Regions from separate parts of the Streptomyces sp. NPDC058284 genome, predicted to be linked through region 1. Evidence: riboswitches for the same ligand, from Rfam matches in the RefSeq annotation. Region 1 holds a riboswitch; the other holds the start of a gene.
The links. A riboswitch is a leader RNA that binds a small molecule or an ion and turns the genes downstream of it on or off. The one in region 1 is predicted to bind cobalamin.
Positions count from the first base shown of each region.

Region 2: another riboswitch for cobalamin. It lies ahead of ACFVYR_RS06655 (ribonucleoside-diphosphate reductase subunit alpha); the one in region 1 lies ahead of ACFVYR_RS13280 (ABC transporter substrate-binding protein).

Region 1 covers NZ_JBHVYE010000007.1:242,362-246,895, reverse strand. The annotation lists gene ACFVYR_RS13285 (FecCD family ABC transporter permease) at 1-656, opposite strand, end outside; gene ACFVYR_RS13280 (ABC transporter substrate-binding protein) at 704-1,768, opposite strand; cobalamin riboswitch at 1,834-2,019, opposite strand; gene ACFVYR_RS13275 (VOC family protein) at 2,038-2,415, opposite strand; gene ACFVYR_RS13270 (helix-turn-helix domain-containing protein) at 2,565-3,446, opposite strand; gene ACFVYR_RS13265 (haloacid dehalogenase-like hydrolase) at 3,680-4,534, shown strand, end outside.
Region 2 covers NZ_JBHVYE010000003.1:147,922-152,455, reverse strand. The annotation lists gene mctP (monocarboxylate uptake permease MctP) at 1-327, shown strand, start outside; gene ACFVYR_RS06660 (GNAT family N-acetyltransferase) at 433-951, shown strand; cobalamin riboswitch at 1,006-1,136, shown strand; gene ACFVYR_RS06655 (ribonucleoside-diphosphate reductase subunit alpha) at 1,267-3,675, shown strand; gene ACFVYR_RS06650 (ribonucleotide-diphosphate reductase subunit beta) at 3,675-4,534, shown strand, end outside.

The DNA of each region.
Region 1 (4,534 bases):
GTGAGGACGACGAACGAGGTCAGCGCGGAGAAGAGCTGCATGGCAGCGACGCCGGACAGCACGACCCGGTCCGTGGTGTCGCCCAGGGTGTGACTCAGGAGCAGCACCAGCGCGAACGAGCAGAGCGCCCCGGCGAACGCGCCCGCCGACACCGACACCGCTCCCCCGCCGACGCCGAGCACGACGACCGCGACTGCTCCGGTGGACGCGCCGGACGACACCCCGAGCACGAAGGGGTCGGCGAGCGGGTTGCGGAGCAGCGACTGCATCACGGCGCCGCAGACCGCGAGGCCCGCGCCGCAGACCGCGGCGAGCAGCGTGCGCGGCATCCGCAGGTTCCAGACGATGCCGTCCCTGATCGGGGTGAGCGGGGTCTCGCCCCAGCCGAGGTGGGCGGCGACGGTCGACCATACGTCGGGCACGGAGATGTCGGCGGGGCCGATGGTGACGGCCACGGACACGGAGAGGACGAGCGCGGCGAGACCGGCCAGGCAGAGCAGGGCCAGGCGCAAGCCCCCGCGCAGTCCCACGCGCAGGCCCGGGTGCGGGCCCGGGCGCGGGCCGTGCAGGGGTTCCGGGTGTACGGCGCCGGGTGCGGGCCCCTCCGTGCCGGTGCCCGTGTCCGTACTGATGTCCGTGCCCGTGCCGGTACCGATCCCCGTTCCCGCGGCCGTACTCCCGCCCCCGCCCTCCGCCGCCTGCGTCACTTGCGGAGTCCGAACTTCCGCAGCGCGGCCGCGACCTGTTCGATGCCGTCGACCGTGCGGATCGTGGGGTTCATGGCCTGGCCGCTGAGTAGCACGTACCGCTTCTTCTTCACGGCGGTCAGGTTCTTCGTCGCCGGGTTCGTCTCCAGGAACCTGATCTTCGCCGCGGCGCTCTCCGCGGACTGGGACTTGCGCGTGAGGTCGCCGAGGACGATGGCGTCGGGGTCCCGGTCGGCGACGGTCTCCCAGTTGATCTGGGGCCACTCCTCACGGGTGTCGTCGAAGACGTTCTTGGCGCCGAGTTCGCGGGTGATGATGCCGGGGGCGCCGCAGCAGCCCGCCATGTACGGCGCGTCGGAGTTGGCGAACCAGTACATGAGGCGGGTGTCCGAGGCGGCGGCCTTGTCGACGTGCCCGGTGGCCTTCGCGACCCGCCGCTTCAGTCCGGCGATCAGCTTCTCGCCGCGCTTCTCGACGTCGAAGACCTTCGCGAGGTCGCGGATCTCGCCGTAGACGCTGTCCATGGTGAGGGTCTTGACGCGCTTGCCGTCACCGTCGCCGTCGTCGTTGTCCTTGCCCGCGCAGTCGGTGGGCGAGACGTAGACGGGCACGCCCAGCTCGGTGAACTTCGTACGGTCGGCGACGCCGCCCTTGCCGACCGTGTAGAGGAAGGAGGCGCTGACGAAGTCCGGCTCCTTGGCGAGGACCTTCTCCAGCGACGGGTAGCGGTCGGCGAGCCGCTCCACCTTCGCGTTGTCCTTCGCCAGGTTCTTCAGGACCGGGTCGGTCCAGGTGCCGGTGCCGGCCATCCGGTCGGCGAGGCCGAGGGAGAGCAGGATCTCCGTGGACCCCTGGTCGAGGGAGACGGCCCGCCGGGGCGGCGCCTCGACCTTCGCCTCCTTGCCGCAGGAGGTGACCGTGACCGGATAGCCGTCGGCGCTCCCGCCCCCGGAGTGCGCGGCGTTGCGTGCGGAGCCGTCGCCGCACGCGGTGAGCGTGAGCAGACCGGCACAGAGGAGGGCGGCTGTACGGAGAGCGGCGGTACGGGCTGTCGAGGACACGTGATCCCTTGGGTCTCGCGGCTCATACGCGGAGCCTGGCCTGCGTCACGACCTCCGTCGCCCGGTGTGCGAGCGGAGGCGCCAGCAGGTCTTCGGACTCGGGATCGACCGGGCGGGGCGCCTTCCCGGGCGTCCGGAGACACCCAGTGGCCGTGGCCCCGCCCGTCCCCCTCACCGCTGCGCGTCAGTTCCGGATTTGCACCGGATTCCCTGGCCCAGGTGTGGGTTTGACTGGCTTGCGCAAGTTATCACGCACCTGTCACCCGCCCTCACGTGGTCGGTGCGGGCCTCGGCTCGCCTCGGTAGGTGCCGAACGACCAGCGGTTTCCCTCCGGGTCCTCGATGCCGAACTCGCGGCTGCCGTAGGGCTTGTCCTCGATCTCGGCGGTGATCTTCACGCCCGCCCCGGTGAGGCGCCGGTACAGGTCGTCCACCCGGGCCGTGACGACGTAGGCGCCCCCGGTGCCGGGTTTGCCGCAGGTGGCCGCGGCCTCCGGGTCGTACGAGCCGAGCATGATGCCGCCGCCCTCGGGCCAGTCGAGCTGGGCGTGGGCGACGCGGCCCCCGTCCTCGTACACGGCGGTGCGCAGGAAGCCGACGGTGTCGACGAGGAAGTCGATCAGCGCGGGGGCGTCCTGGGCCTGCACGCCCGGCCAGACGGCGGGAGGGGGTGTGGTGAGGCGGTCACCCTCGGCGGCACCCGGCGCGGGGTTCGGCGCGGGGTTCGGGGCCGGTGTGAGGTCCGGCTTCGGGGCCGGCGTGACGTTCGGGTTCGAGCTCGGGTTCGGTGTGGTGTTCATGGCTTCGAGTCTTCGCCCGTACCGTGCGCCCCGGCTTGGATATTCCGGCACTCTTCGGCCAGCCAGCGGGTGGGACTCACTCCGGTGTACTGCCGGAAGTCACGGACGAGGTGGGAGTGGTCGTAGTAGCCGGTGCCGGCCGCGACCCGGGCGAGGTCCGGGGGTCCGCCCGCCGCGACGGCGCGGGTCACGACGGCCTTGGCGTGCTGGAAGCGCATCAGGCGTGCGGCCTGCTTCGGGCTCAGGCCCGTCTCGGCGCGGAACAGCGCGGTCAGCCTGCGTTCGCTCAGCGCGACGTGCCGGGACAGGCCGCCCAGAGTCCCCGCGCCGCGGTGCCGGGCCAGCCACGCCCAGGCCTCGGCGACCTCCGGGCGTACGGCTCCCATGGGGCGGTCGACGCAGGCGAGCCGCCGCAGGTACGCGGACAGGTGGGCGAAACGGTCCGTCCAGTCGTCCAGCTCACACAGCCGCTCGCGGACGTCGGCCGCGTGGTCGCCGAGCACGTCGGTGCCGCCGATGACCAGCTGACCGGTGAGTTCGGCGGCGGGCAGGCCGAGGAGCGCGCGGGCCGCGAGGGGATGCACGGCGAGCTGGATACCCGCCTCGTGCTCGGGCTGGACGACGTACGCGGGGCTCTGGTGCAGGCCGCCCACCACGATGTCGGTGCGCGCCGCGTCCGGTCCCGTCGCCCGGCCTGGGGAGTCGCCGGTGGTGATGGGCCCGTCGAGGGAGAAGATCACCGTCAGATACGGCGAGGGCAGGCCGCGGTGCAGGGCGGGGCGCTGTCCCGCGGTGCGGTAGCCGACCGCGGAGACGACCATGCCGTCGAGCGGGCCGTCGAGCCTCGGCACGGCCCGGACGAACTCACGGGAGCCCATGGGAACCAGTATGCGCGGTGGACCGGGCGGGTCGCGGCAGCTCCTGAAGGTTCCGGCAGCTCCGGGCGCCGTGCGGTCACGGCGCCCCCTCCCACTACCCCCCGTTCACCTTCCCCATGCCCCCGCTTCACGGTGACTTCGATCATGGGCAATGACCGCCGTGCCCCATAGCATTGCGCGCCGCTCCGGACGGGGCCGCGCATCGCTTCCAGGAACGGCAGGGACGTCACACCATGGCAGTACGGGCAAAGAGCAAGCTGGCCCTCATCGGCACCACGGGCGCGCTGGCCGCCGCCGTCCTCGCGGGCGGCGCGCTGTGGCCGACGGACGAGGCGAGCGCCGCCGGCACCTCCGCGGCCACCGCCCGCGAGCTGTCGCACTGGCCGAAGCCCGTCGCGAAGCAGCTCGGCGAGGTCATCGCGGAGAACGGCCACAAGGGCGCGTACGCGGTCTTCGACGCGGACAACACCACGTACCGCAACGACCTGGAGGAGTCCCTCCTCCCCTTCCTGGAGATGAAGGGCGTCCTGACCCGCGAGACCATGGACCCGTCCCTGAAGACCATCCCCTTCAAGGACACGGCCACGCACAAGGAGAGCCTCTACAGCTACTACAACCGGCTGTGCGAGGTGGACGACCAGGTCTGCTACCCGTGGGCCGCGCAGATCTTCTCCGGCTTCACGCTGAAGGAGCTCAAGGGGTACGTCGACGAGCTCCTGGCGTACAAGAAGCCGATCCCCGCCGAGTACTTCGAGGACGGGAAACCGACGAAGACCGAGGTGAAGCCGCCGGAGTTCTCGCGGGGCATGCGGCAGCTCTACAGGACGCTGCGCCACCACGGCATCGACGTGTACGTGGTGAGCGCGGCCAGTGAGGACCTGGTGCGCATGGTCCTCGCCGACCCCAAGTACGGCTACGGCGTGAAGCCGCAGAACGTCATCGGCGTCGCCCAGCAGCTCAAGGACCGCAGGACCGGTGACGTCACCAGCTCCCGCAAGGAGATCGCCGAGGGCCGCTTCGGCGGGAAGGACCGCGCGAAGCTCGCGAAGCGCGAGCTGACGCCGCACCTGTGGGCGCCGCTGACCTGG
Region 2 (4,534 bases), on a different contig from region 1:
CGGTGGTTCCACCGCTGGGCGCTGCTCGCCGGCTGGGCGGTCGGCATGGTGTACGGAACGCTCGCGGCGTACGGCGTCGCCTCGCCGACCCAGAAGCACTTCGGCGGCTCGTCCGACGAGATCCCCGGCATCGGCGAGATCGGCTACATCGGCCTGACCGCGTTCATCCTGAATGTGGTCGTGACCGTGGTCCTCACCTTCGTCCTGAAGGCGCTGAAGGCCCCCGACGGCATCGACGAGACCTCCCCGGAGGACTACACGGCGGACGCGGGCGACCCCGGCGTCGTCCAGGAGCTGCCGAAGGCGACCGCGGGCGCCGGGCACTGAGAGCCTGTCCTTGAACCCGACGCTCAACACCGTTCCCCGCAAGTGACGTTGGGCCGCCGGAAAACCGGCGGCCCTTTGTCGTACCCGTGTTGCACACTGCGCCCCATGGACATCACCATCAGGCGGGCACACCCCGCGGAGCACGAGGCGCTGGGCGATCTCACCGCGCGGGCCTACCTCGACGACGGACATCTGGACCACGGAGCGGAGGACCGCTATCTGGCCGTGCTGCGGGACGTGGCGGGGCGCGCGGCGCACGCCGAGATCCTGGTGGCCGTGGCGGACGACGCGGCCTCCCGCGAGCTGCTCGGCGGCGTGACCTTCGTGCCGTCCGGCGGCCCCATGGCCGACATCGCGCGGGACGGCGAGACGGAGATCCGCATGCTGGCGGTCTCGCCCGCGGCGCGCGGCCGCGGTGTCGGCGAACTCCTGGTGCGGGACTGCGTCCAGCGGTCCAGGGACGCGGGCCGCGACCGGCTCGTGCTGTCCTCCTCGCCCACCATGCGCACCGCCCACCGGCTCTATGAACGTCTCGGCTTCATACGCACCCCGGAGCGCGACTGGTACCCGATCCCGGGCCTGCCGCTGCTCACCTACGCGCTGGAACTCCCGACCGCACCTTAGACCCTGCCTATGCGAGCCGACACAAGATGTGGGCCTGCTTCAGAAGCACGGCACAAGATGTATGCTCATGCTCGCTGTCGCCGCAGGGGAATCCGGTGCAAGTCCGGAACTGTCCCGCAACGGTGTACGTGTACGCATTTGTCGTACCCGGAGTCCGAAGACCTGCCGGCAGTGCACCCGTGCCGTCCGGCCCGGGTGCCGACCGTCCGGGCCTCGTGGAATGGGCCGGTGGACGCGGTACGCCACCCTGCCCGGGTGCGCCCGTGTGTGCCGTCCTCTCCCCCAGGCCCAGAGCCGAGCGAGGGAGAGCTCCACGTGACCATCGCGCCTGCCGAACCTGCGTCAGCGCTGTCACCACAGCCCACCGACAGCACTGTGGGTACCGACGCGCCAGGGACCGCGCTGCTGCGCACCCTGACCGACCTCACCGCCGATCTCCCCGACGCCGACGCCGGCCGGGTGGCCGCCGCCGCGCTGCGCGGCCGCTCCACCCGGGCCGACGTGGCCGAGCTCAGGGAGCTCGCGACCGAGGCGGCCGCGGGGCTCATCTCCGAGGACCCGGCGTACTCCAAGCTCGCGGCCAGGCTCCTGTCGATCGGCATCCGCGAGGAAGCCGCTACCCAGGGCGTGCGCTCCTTCACCGAGTCGATCGCGGTCGGCCACCGCGAGGGCCTGATCGCCGACCGCACGGCGTCCTTCGTCACCGAACACGCGGCCCGGCTCGACGCGCTCGTGGAGAGCGCGCTCGCGGACGGCGCCGACTTCCGCTTCGGCTACTTCGGCCTGCGCACGCTGCACAGCCGCTACCTGCTGCGCCACCCGATCACCCGGCAGGTCATCGAGACGCCGCAGCACTTCATGCTGCGCGTCGCCAGCGGGCTCGCGGAGGACTCCAGCGTCCGGGCCGTGGACGAGGTCGCCGCGCTGTACGGCCTGATGAGCCGCCTGGACTACCTGCCGTCCTCCCCCACGCTCTTCAACTCCGGCACCCGCCACCCGCAGATGTCCTCCTGCTACCTCCTCGACTCGCCCCTGGACGAGCTCGACTCCATCTACGACCGCTACCACCAGGTCGCGCGGCTCTCCAAGCACGCGGGGGGCATCGGCCTCTCGTACTCCCGCATCCGCTCCCGCGGCTCGCTGATCCGCGGCACGAACGGGCACTCCAACGGCATCGTGCCGTTCCTCAAGACGCTGGACGCCTCGGTCGCCGCGGTGAACCAGGGCGGACGCCGCAAGGGCGCCGCCGCGGTCTACCTGGAGACCTGGCACTCCGACGTCGAGGAGTTCCTGGAGCTTCGCGACAACACCGGTGAGGACGCGCGCCGCACCCACAACCTCAACCTCGCGCACTGGATCCCCGACGAGTTCATGCGCCGGGTCGCCGCCGACCGGGACTGGTCGCTGTTCTCGCCCTCCGACGTGCCCGACCTCGTCGACCTGTGGGGCGAGGAGTTCGACGCCGCCTACCGCGCGGCGGAGGCCGCCGGGCTCGCGAAGAAGACCCTGCCCGCGCGGGAGCTGTACGGCCGCATGATGCGCACCCTCGCGCAGACCGGCAACGGCTGGCTGACCTTCAAGGACGCCGCCAACCGCACCGCGAACCAGACCGCCGAGCCCGGTCACACCGTGCACTCCTCCAACCTCTGCACCGAGATCCTGGAGGTGACGGACGACGGCGAGACGGCCGTCTGCAACCTCGGCTCGGTGAACCTCGGCGCGTTCGTCGACCCGGCCGCGCAGGACATCGACTGGGAGCGGCTCGACGCCACCGTCCGCACCGCCGTCACCTTCCTCGACCGCGTCGTCGACATCAACTTCTACCCGACCGAGCAGGCCGGGCGCTCCAACGCCAAGTGGCGCCCGGTGGGCCTCGGCGCGATGGGCCTCCAGGACGTCTTCTTCCAGCTGAAGCTGCCCTTCGACTCCCCCAAGGCGCGCGCCCTGTCGACCCGGATCGCCGAGCGCATCATGCTTGCCGCGTACGAGGCCTCCGCCGACCTCGCCCAGCGCAGTGGCCCGCTCCCCGCCTGGGAGAAGACCCGCACCGCGCGCGGTGTCCTGCACCCCGACCACTACGACGTGGAACTCACCTGGCCGGAGCGCTGGGCGGCGCTGCGCGAACGCATCGCCACGACCGGCATGCGCAACTCGCTCCTGCTCGCCATCGCGCCGACCGCCACCATCGCGTCCATCGCGGGCGTCTACGAGTGCATCGAGCCGCAGGTCTCCAACCTCTTCAAGCGCGAGACGCTGTCCGGCGAGTTCCTCCAGGTCAACGCCTACCTGGTGGATGAGCTGAAGCGGCTCGGTGGCTGGGACGCGCAGACCCGCGAGGCGCTGCGCGAGGCCAACGGCTCGGTGCAGGGCTTCGACTGGATCCCCGCCGAGGTGCGTGAGCTGTACCGCACCGCGTGGGAGATCCCGCAGCGCGGCCTGATCGACATGGCCGCCGCGCGCACCCCGTTCCTGGACCAGGCGCAGTCGCTGAACCTGTTCCTGGAGACGCCGACCATCGGCAAGCTCTCCTCGATGTACGCGTACGCCTGGCAGCAGGGCCTGAAGACCACGTACTACCTGCGTTCGCGCCCCGCGACGCGCATCGCCCGCGCGGCAGGCGGGCCGAACGCCGCGAGCGCCACCCCCGTCCCCCAGCAGGCGGCCGACCCCGACGCCGTCGCCTGCTCCCTGGAAAACCCCGAGTCCTGCGAGGCCTGCCAGTAATGAGCACCACGACCAACAGCGAGAAGAACCTCCTGGACCCGGGCTTCGAGCTGACCCTGCGCCCCATGCGCTACCCGGACTTCTACGAGCGGTACCGGGACGCGATCAAGAACACCTGGACCGTCGAGGAGGTCGACCTCCACTCCGACGTCGCCGACCTCGCCAAGCTCTCGCCCGGCGAGCAGCACATGATCGGCCGCCTGGTCGCGTTCTTCGCGACCGGTGACTCGATCGTCTCGAACAACCTGGTCCTCACGCTCTACAAGCACATCAACTCCCCCGAGGCCCGGCTCTACCTGAGCCGCCAGCTCTTCGAGGAGGCCGTGCACGTCCAGTTCTATCTGACGCTGCTCGACACCTATCTGCCCGATCCGGAGGACCGCGCGGCGGCCTTCGACGCGGTCGAGGAGATCCCCTCCATCCGCGAGAAGGCCCAGTTCTGCTTCAAGTGGATGGACTCGGTCGACCAGCTCGACCGCCTGGAGTCCCTGGCCGACCGGCGCCGCTTCCTGCTCAACCTGATCTGCTTCGCTGCGTGCATCGAGGGCCTGTTCTTCTACGGCGCCTTCGCCTACGTCTACTGGTTCCGCAGCCGCGGCCTGCTGCACGGCCTCGCGACCGGCACCAACTGGGTGTTCCGCGACGAGACGATGCACATGAGCTTCGCCTTCGACGTGGTCGACACGGTCCGCAAGGAGGAGCCGGAGCTCTTCGACGACGCGCTTCGGGAGCAGGTCACCGACATGCTCAAGGAGGCGGTCGAGGCCGAGCTGCAGTTCGCCCGCGACCTGTGCGGCGACGGCCTGCCGGGCATGAACACCGACTCGATGCGCGACTACCTGCAGTGCGTCGCCGACCA